DNA from 3 places in the Cetobacterium sp. 2G large genome. Region 3 is predicted to be linked to each of the others. Evidence: riboswitches for the same ligand, from Rfam matches in the RefSeq annotation. Region 3 holds a riboswitch; each other region holds the start of a gene.
The links. A riboswitch is a leader RNA that binds a small molecule or an ion and turns the genes downstream of it on or off. The one in region 3 is predicted to bind cyclic di-GMP.

Region 1 (3,290 bases), 430 kb from region 3:
CCTGTATCTTCATCATTTAGTTGATTTGCCATCTCTAAAACTTCGATTAATGAAAAACTTAATTCTTCAGCTTTTTTTCTATTTTTTTCAGATTTAACTATTAATATTATTAAAATAAATATAAATATTACTACTGGTATTGATATTTTTAAAATTAATTTATAATTTTGAGTAACTATAGAATTTTTTAACAAATTATTATCTATAACTGTTTTATCAACAGTGAAACTTTCTAATATTGTTTCTATTAAATTTGATAACTCTTTTTGTTCTTTTGAAATTCCAAAACTAACTCCAAAAGAATCATTTAATATTCCAGCTACTTTAATTTTATCATCTAAAAAATTATTACTTATTACTCCCGTCAATATATTAAAATAACCTACTAAATATTCACCATCTTGACTTAATAACTTTTCTAATCCCTCTTCATAACTTTCAACTTCTATTATCTGACTATTTTTTAGTATATTTTTTAAATAAGTACAGCTATAATCCCCTTTTAATACTAATATTTTAGCTTTATCTAAATCTGAAATATTTTGTATAAACCCATCAGATTTTCTATTTGCCACTGATAATTTCATTTCATAGTATGGTTTTGTATAATTAATTTTACTTTTACCTTCACTATTTTCAATGGCTATTCCTTCCATATCATATTCTCCATTTTTTATAAAAACAAATGGCACCCCTATTATTTGCTCTAACTCTTTAGTTATATTAACTGTTAATCCTTGGTAAATACCCTTTTGTTCATAGTAAAAAGGTAACATAAATTTATCTTTTCCTAATTTCACTTTTATAGTTTTATAGCTTTCCTTTACTTTTTCATAACTTGGTGTATCTTTTAGTAAATACTTATAAAATTCTATTCTATTTTTTGATAATAATTTTTGAAAACTATCTCCTTCTATAGTGTCCATAGTTTCCTCTATCTCTTTATGAATATTTTTCAAATTTTTCTTAATTGCTATTTGTTCGTTATATCTAATATTCTCTAAAAGTTTATAATTTGTTTCTCCTGAATTTTTATCATACCAATCTTGTGCTATAAAAGCATCAACTTCTCCCTCTGAAAGTTTTTCTAATCCTTCGTCTAAGTTTTTCACTTCGATTTTTTCTAGATTTAAGTTGTTGTATCTTTCTTTAAACTCTTTTAATCCATGTTGATTTGGAATATATGCTACTTTCAAATTTTTTACATTTCCTAAGTTGGAAAGTGTGGAATTTTTATTAACAACAACTCCTACTCTATATATCATTGGAGTATCAAAATAATCATACACTCTCTTCCCATCAAGAGTTTCAATCGTTCTTAGTACAACGTCACTATCTTCACCATCTAAATTTATACTTATATTTTTATTTTTTAATACATCTGCAAAAATATCTATATAAACTCCTTGATATTCACCTTTTTCTAAATCTTTATACAAATACATATCTGTTGTATTTGATGGTATTGTTATATTAATGTTATCTTTTGAAAAAATACTACAACTTACTAACATTAAATATAATAATATTATTTTTTTCATTTTTTCCTCCATAAATAATTTTTTGCAAAAAAAAACTGCAATAATCACAAAGACTACTGCAGCTGGCTGCCATTTTAAAGACCCTATAGCTTTGCGTCATAGGGTTTCCCCTACTTTGCCTTATAAATAAAGATTTCTCTTTAATTATAATCAATCAAAACATTAAAGTCAACTTTTTATATCTATTTAGAATAGTTTGGAGCCTCTTTAGTTATAATAATATCATGCGGATGACTCTCTTTTAATCCTGCTCCTGTAATTTTTACAAATTTTCCATGAACTTTTAAATCTTCAATTGTTGATGTTCCACAATATCCCATTCCAGCTCTTACTCCTCCACATAATTGGAAAACAACGTCTTTCAAGCTTCCCTTATACGAAACTCTTCCCTCTATTCCTTCAGGAACTAATTTTTTAGCATCATTTTGGAAATATCTATCTTTCGATCCTCTTTTCATTGCTGCCATTGAACCCATTCCTACATATACTTTATATCTTCTTCCCTCATATATCATCTCTTCTCCAGGGGCTTCAGTTGTTCCTGCTAATAATCCTCCTAACATTACACAATCTGCTCCTGCCGCTAAAGCTTTTACCATGTCTCCAGATAGTTTTATTCCACCATCTGCTATAACACCAATCCCTCTTGTTTTACAAACTTCATATACATCATTAACTGCTGATAATTGAGGAACACCTACTCCAGCTACAACTCTCGTTGTACAAATAGATCCTGGTCCTACTCCTACTTTAACAGCATTTACTCCAGCTTCTATTAAATCTAAAGCTGCTTCTGCAGTTACTATATTTCCACCAATTATGTTTAACTTAGGAAAATTTTCTCTAATCTCTTTTATTTTTTCCATAACACCTTTTGAATGACCATGTGCTGAATCTACAGTTATTATATCTACACCAGCTTCTACTAGAGCTTTTACTCTTTCTAAAGTATCTGCTCCAACACCAACTGCTCCACCAACTCTTAATCTTCCTTGAGAATCTTTACATGCAAATGGATACTCTACTAAATTATCAATATCTTTTATTGTTATTAGTCCTTTTAACTTTCCATTTTCGTCAACTATTGGTAATTTCTCTATTCTATTTTCTAATAATATATCTTTTGCTTCTTCTAATGTTGTTCCAACAGGTGCTGTTACTAAATTTTCTTTTGTCATTATGTCACTTACTAATTGATCCATATCTTTTCTATACTTCAAATCTCTATTTGTTATGATACCAATCAATGACCCATCTTCTTCAATTACTGGTAATCCTGATATTTTATATCTTCTCATTATCTCTTCAGCATGCCATACTGTAGAATCTTTAGTTAAAGTTACTGGATTTTTTATCATTCCGCTTTCATTTCTTTTTACTCTGTCTACTTCAGCAGCTTGATCTTCTATACTCATATTTTTATGTATAAATCCAATTCCACCTTGTCTTGCTAAAGCTATTGCTAAGTCTCCTTCTGTTACTGTATCCATCGCTGCACTTAAAACTGGAATATTCAATTCGATATCCTTTGTAAGTCTTGTTTTTAAACTCACTTCATGCGGTAATACCTCTGATCTCGCTGGAACTAATAGCACGTCATCAAAAGTTATTGCTTCTTTTATTATTTTTCCATTCATCATTTTCCTACTGCCTCCAATTATAATTTTCCAATTTTTAAATAAAGACCTGCACTTTTTTTTAGTACTGTGCAGGTCTTTTTTTATTTATTTTCGTTATTATAGCACATTT
Region 2 (3,290 bases), on a different contig from region 3:
TGAGTTGGATTATATAAAGTGTACTCCTGAACCTCTCCTTTACCATCTATTTTTTTATCAAAAGTAACAGGATTTATATTTACATATCCAAAGATATTTACTACTAAAAGGAAAAAAAGAATAAAAATGTTTTTCATAAAACTGCCCCCATGTTTTAATTTAGTGTATAATTCTCTTAAAAAAAGAGAGAATAGAGCTTCTCTCTAAGTTTAAAGGAATTATTATTTTCCTGATCCTGCTGCTTCATAAGTTACTGTTAATGTTGGCATAGCATCTGTAGAAACTTTATTGTCATAAGCTCCTGATCCTGCTGTTGTTGGAACTGAACCTGCTGCTATTGTAGATGTTATTGTTCCTAGATGCTCTCCTCCTGAAAGTGGTGCTTTATATTCGTAAGAATCTACTCCAATATTAGGAGCATTCGTATCTCCAGTCCCATTTACAAGTCTTAAATTAGAAGTTATTTGATTTGCAGGAATTGCTGCTGATCCAACTTTTGTTAAAGTTGTAGTTGTCTTATTTAATGCGATAGTTACATTACCATTATTTTTTGTATCAACTGCTCCATCCGTACCAGTCACTTTAACTTTGAAATTTTTAGCTATTACTGAATCTCCTTTGTCACTTCCTCCAACAATTTTATGATCTAATAAAAGTTCATCTAATATTGTTCCTGCCTCATCTGTTATAACTAGTGCATTAGCTGGCTTTACAACCTCTGCTATTACTCTTACTGGTACTGATGCTCCATTTTCTTTATCTCCTGGGTTTGCTGCAAACGCCGCCATTGATAATGCTATGATTCCGAATAAAACTTTTTTCATTTTGTTTCCTCCCATATGTATTTTTTTTATTTATGTTCCCTAATATATATCAAGTTTTTTGATATTAAAGTTTTTTCTTAGTTATCTCTTCATATGTTGATGAATCTCTAAGTCTAATTCCAGATATATCACTCTTTTTCATTTTTTTCATAGTTAGAACTACATCCTGTGTTGCTTCAACTCCTATTCTTCCTTTTTCCAATGTTTCATATCCATCGTTATTACCAATGATATCTATGTTATACCAAATACCTCTTTTAGAAGTATTATTTTTAACATTAAAAGAGATTACTGTTTCCTTCTCTTTATTTTCACTTATTTTTAAGTTACTTATTTCTAATTTTGGTTTTAAATCCCCCACATAGGCTACAATTTCCAAATTAACATTTAATGCCATACGTGCTGCTGCTGCAACATTTTTTCCATCATCTTTTGCTAATTCTGGTACAGGAACTGATTTAAAGTTTAAAAATGTTGAGTATTCTCCCTCTGAAGTTCCTTTAGGTGCTTTTATATAAACTTTTAAAGTGCTCTCACTTCTTGGTTTAATTGTTATTATTTTAGGACTAAACTCAATCCATTTATCCATATGTCCTTTATACTCACCTGTTCCAGGTAGTGGTACTATTTTAAATCTTTGTGTTTTTGTGCTGTTGTTATACATTGTAAATTCTTGGTAGCCTCCCCCACCATCTATACGTTTTTCAAAAAATGTTGGTGTAATATGAAATGGAAATGTTATAGAAAAAATTAGTAAAAACATTAAAATAATTTGATAAATTTTCCTCATTTGTCCCCCCTAGACTATTTTGTAATTTAAAAAACATTGTATTTTCCCATCCTTTTTTTAGTAAAAAAAGACGATTTTTAGACTAAAATTTATGGAAATAAAAAAGCACTTAGCTTTTGTATTTATAATTACAAAAGTTAAGTGCAACTGGCTGCCATTTTAAAGGCCCTATAGCTTTGCGTCCTTCAGTTTCCTAAAGTTTGCCGTATTGAAATGCTATTATATATTATTTTTTTTATTTTTTCAATTAGAAATTTTTTTATTTTTTTTTAAAAAAACTTCTATAATACCAATAAAGTTTTTTATTTCAAACCATTTCAACTTTTATTAGTACACAATATTGTAGTCAAATTAATATACAAAACCTAACTTATTTTTCCTTTTTTTTGAAAAAAAGAAACAAATAAAAAAATTAATAATATTTTTGAAATTGCTAAATATATTGGACGATATCTCGCGCGTCCTGCAATAGCTGAATATAGGATTACTGATATTACGGACTCCTCTGTTACATTTTGGTATCAAAAACCTGACTCTCCAAAGAAAATATTTCTAACTCTTCCCATGACTCAATTTATTGGAAGATTATTAGCACATATTCCACCTAAAAACTTTAAAATGATTAGAAGATTTGGGCTATATTCTAGAAGATATAAAAATAAAAAACCCAAGAAAATTAAGCTTTTTAAAGGCAAAATTTCTTGGGCTGAACGTATTTTTAAAACCTTTAAGACGAATCCATTAATTTGCCCTAAATGTAACTCTAATCTTGTTCTTTTAGAAATATTCCATATTAAATATGGTGTAATATTTCCTAAAACTGGTTTTTCTTAATACGTTAACTCAAATAACTATTCACCCGCACAACACCTGCGGTATTTTGTGGTATTCACAACTTTGAGCTTTCGCATTATTATACTATTTTTTTTGTCTTATCTCAAATTTTTCAGTATTTTTTTGCCTAAATTTTTTCTATAATTTCCTTATATAATAAAAAAGCATTCTTTTAATTTAATAAAAGAATGCTTTCTATATTCAATTATTTATTTACTCTATTAACTCTCAGAGCATTAAATTTATTTTTGTAACTCTCTTTTTATCATTATTTCTAATAATTTTGAATAATCAAACTCATAAGTTTTGCAAATTTCTTTTCCTAAATATTCGTATAACGAAAGAAGTTCTTTTACATCTGTTCCATCAATTTCAGTTACGATTTCTTCATCGTCCAACATAATACTTAATTTCATTCCCCTTAGCTTATTAAATTAACTATTACAAATAATCTACTAAATTAAATATTAAATTATTTTTTTATTTCTAATAAATTATATATTATTTTTTATTTTTTTTCAATCATAATTGCTAAAGGAACTATTCCCTATTCTAAACTACAATCTATCGTCTCTAACACTAACAAGTTTCTAACTAACTACTAAACAAATAAGAAAATATTATTCTAAAAAGGATATATATAAAAAGAAAGTAAAAATAAATAGAAATACTAAATGAGGTGAATCTTATGATAAGAGCTTTTAAATTAATGTTTTGGTTTTTATTTATCCCTTTGCTTAAAATGATACCAACAGACACCAAAGAATTTTTAAAAAATCCTAAAAATAAAGATATAATTTATCCTGATGAAACTCTTTATTCAGCTTACAATAATTCATTTA
Region 3 (3,290 bases):
TTAGTTATAATATTGGAGTTTTTACCTAGATATATTAATTTTTCTAATCTTTCTAAAAGATTTTTCTCACCATAATATAAATAAAATTCATCTCCAGATATTCTAAAAGTATTTTCTCTTGGAAATACATCTAATAAAAGTTTTCCAACTTCAGAAAGAACTGAATCCCCTTTACTATGACCATATTTATCATTAGTTTTTTTGAAATTATCTAAATCGATTACAATAACAGCACCTTTGATAAAATCATTTTTTTTACAAAACTCATTAAAAAGATACCTGTTGGGTAGATTAGTTAATTGGTCATACTTTAAAGCTTTTGTTAATTTTTTTTGGAAAACTATTTTACTAATTAGTACTAAAAGTATAAATATAGTTATATACCAAATTTTTTTCTTTTCCTCAGCTTCTTCAGTTATGTTGAGAACATATTCTTTCTGGTCTATTTCAACAAAATTTCTAATTTCATTTTTATCAATATCCCCAATAACTGCAATTGCTTTATTAAAAATATCTCTTAAAATTTTTTGTTTTTTTGAAAAAGCAAAATTAATAGGAATATCTTTTATTTTTATATCTTTATGTTGTTTACCACAGTCTCTATCATAGATGTTATATGGGCTTATTATATAACCAACTTCATCTTTTTTAAAAGCTTCAAATAACTCTGCTGTGGAGTTGTATATTTTCATATCTTCCTCTATAAAATATTCTTTACCAATATCTTGAGACTTTCCATCTTTTAAAACGCCGACATTATAATCACCACTATCAATATGGTTAAGTAGATGCATTGGGATATAATCGATTGCTTCTGAAAAGATATAGCTAGATTTTCCTTCAGCAGTTGTTGAAAGTGTTAAAAAATCAATCTCTTCTTGTTTAAATTTTTTTTGTATATATGTCCACTTTTTCCCGTTGTAGGTATATTTTATTGGAATTTCAATAATACTAGCAATTTTATCAATATATTCAGGTAGTATTCCAATAAATTGATCACTATTTTTAATATATATACTTAAAGAGATGTCATCTTCAAGAGAAGTTGTTATAAATTTCTTTTGTGATAAAAAATCTTTTTCCTCTTCAGTTAAGCTATTTTGGAATCTTTCTCTTTGATAGTATAATGGAAGATTTTTAAAGTGATTAGATATTTTTTTACTATATTTTTTATTCAAAGCAGTATTTATGTGAGGTAATAAATACTCATATTTTTTATTTACACCAATGCAAACAGGAGCTAAAAATGAGACTAATAGTCTATTTTGAGATTTGAGAGCGATAAACTCTGAGTCTAAGTAAAAATTATCTTTAAAATCATCAATATTATCAACTTCTACGATATTTGCATCTATGTTGTTTTTTTCTAAAAAATCTTTTAAATGCTTTATGGGAATTTCATCCCCTTTAAACACATAAATTGTTTGATTCATTAAATCATATGGTGAATCTAAAGGAATTTTATCAGAAGCGACATATAGATTTTCACTAAAAATAGGTTTAGAAAGTAATATATTGTTTTTTCTAACAGTGTTTTTTGTGACCAACCCTAAGGCATCGATAGTTCCCTTTTCAAGATTATTATGACTTTCTCTCCAAGAACCATGAACTTCTTTTACATTTAATTTTAACTCATTTTTAAAGAGGTCACGGATAATTCCATTGATAGAAATACCATCAATTTCTACTTCAGTCTCTGGATAGTTTTGAATTCCTAGGTAAAAAGTATTATCATTTGAAAAAGCTACCATTGTCATAGTTAAGAATAGTAGTAGTTTTAAAAATCTATTTTTTAATAGTTTCAACTTTGTCCTCCATTTATTTTATCTAAATACAAATTTAGCTTGTAAAGTTATTCTTATTTAGTAGTGACTAAAAATGTGTATTTTTTAGGTGGACTAATCCTAAAATAAAAAAAACAACAATTTTATAAAAAAATTGTTGCAACTGGCTACCATTTTACAGGTCCTATAGCTTTGCGTCATAAAGTTTCCCTTATTTTGCCTGCTTGTTTGAATAAGCATTCATATGATATATTATAAATGTAGTTTAATCAATTTGAAATTTACTGTAAAAAAGTATGTAGAGAATTTCAATAAGTTTTATAAAATATTTTATATTGTAATTTTAAAAATGATAGAGTATTATTAAAATATAGATAAAAGGGAGGATAGGTATGAAATTATTATATTTAGATACAGAAACAACTGGATTAACTGATAACTCTGCAATAGTTCAAATAGCTGGTGCTATAGAGATAGATAACGAGGTTGTAGAATGGTTTAATATTAGATGTAAACCTCATAACGGAGCAGATATTTCAGAAAGTGCTTTAAAAACTATAGGATTTACAGTAGAAGAACTTAACAAAGAGCAGGAGCCAGAAGAGGCATTAAAAGAGTTAGAGAAAATTTTTTCAAAATATGTAGATAGATATGATAAAAATGATAAATTAGTTATGATTTGTCATAACTATCCATTTGATTTTAGAATGTTATATAATTTTTATAATAGATTAAATAATAGATTTATGGGAAGCTTTATTGATTTTAAATTAAACGTATGTACTCTTAATTTAGTAAAATCACTTCAAGTTATGGGAATTTTACCAGTTTTAGAAAACAATAGATTAGAAACGTGGTGTAAACATTTTAATGTTTCACTAGAAAATGCACACGATGCTTTAGAAGATATTAGAGCAACAAGAGAGGTTTATAAAAACATAGCTAAAGTTCTTGAAAAAGCCAAATAATTAAAAAATTATAATAGGAGGAAAGATGAAAAAGGTATGTTTAGTTATAATGTCAGTAGTTTTAACAAGTATGGTATCTTTAAGTGCAGAGATGAAATCAATGAAATCGGAAACTCAAAGAGACAGAGAAGTTGAGGAAACTTTAATTAAAACTTATTCTCTTAAAAGAGGAGAGGATATAGTTCACTACATGTATAATAAAGTAGATTTAAATGGAGATAAAAAACCTGAAGTTATAGTTTATGCATATGGACCTATGTTAGGAGGCTCGGGAGGAGATTCCGGACTTATTTTAAAAGAGGTTAGTGAAGGATATCAAGTTATATCTGAACTATCATTAGTTTGTACACCAATAATTATAAGTGATAATAAAACAAAGGGATGGAATGACATTATAATGGAAGTTTCAGGAGGAGGAGCAACTCCTGGACAAGCAATATTAAAGTTTAATGGAAAAAAATATCCCTCTAATCCATCTACTCAACCTATGTTAGGAAAAGATGCTAAAATAAAAGGAGTTAAAATTTTAGCAGATGAA

Region 1: another riboswitch for cyclic di-GMP. It lies ahead of H5J23_RS08955 (HD domain-containing phosphohydrolase); the one in region 3 lies ahead of H5J23_RS06900 (GGDEF domain-containing protein).
Region 2: another riboswitch for cyclic di-GMP. It lies ahead of H5J23_RS12065 (hypothetical protein); the one in region 3 lies ahead of H5J23_RS06900 (GGDEF domain-containing protein).

Annotation. Positions count from the first base shown of each region.
Region 1 is NZ_JACHTH010000005.1:1,277,288-1,280,577, forward strand. It holds gene H5J23_RS08955 (HD domain-containing phosphohydrolase) at 1-1,541, opposite strand, end outside; cyclic di-GMP riboswitch class I at 1,596-1,671, opposite strand; gene guaB (IMP dehydrogenase) at 1,724-3,181, opposite strand; gene purD (phosphoribosylamine--glycine ligase) at 3,262-3,290, opposite strand, start outside.
Region 2 is NZ_JACHTH010000007.1:315,686-318,975, forward strand. It holds gene H5J23_RS12055 (hypothetical protein) at 1-137, opposite strand, end outside; gene H5J23_RS12060 (hypothetical protein) at 222-824, opposite strand; gene H5J23_RS12065 (hypothetical protein) at 889-1,614, opposite strand; cyclic di-GMP riboswitch class I at 1,754-1,829, opposite strand; gene H5J23_RS14350 (transposase) at 2,026-2,448, shown strand; gene H5J23_RS12075 (hypothetical protein) at 2,691-2,864, opposite strand; gene H5J23_RS12080 (hypothetical protein) at 3,137-3,290, shown strand, end outside.
Region 3 is NZ_JACHTH010000005.1:851,208-854,497, forward strand. It holds gene H5J23_RS06900 (GGDEF domain-containing protein) at 1-1,805, opposite strand, end outside; cyclic di-GMP riboswitch class I at 1,940-2,015, opposite strand; gene H5J23_RS06905 (3'-5' exonuclease) at 2,177-2,752, shown strand; gene H5J23_RS06910 (hypothetical protein) at 2,778-3,290, shown strand, end outside.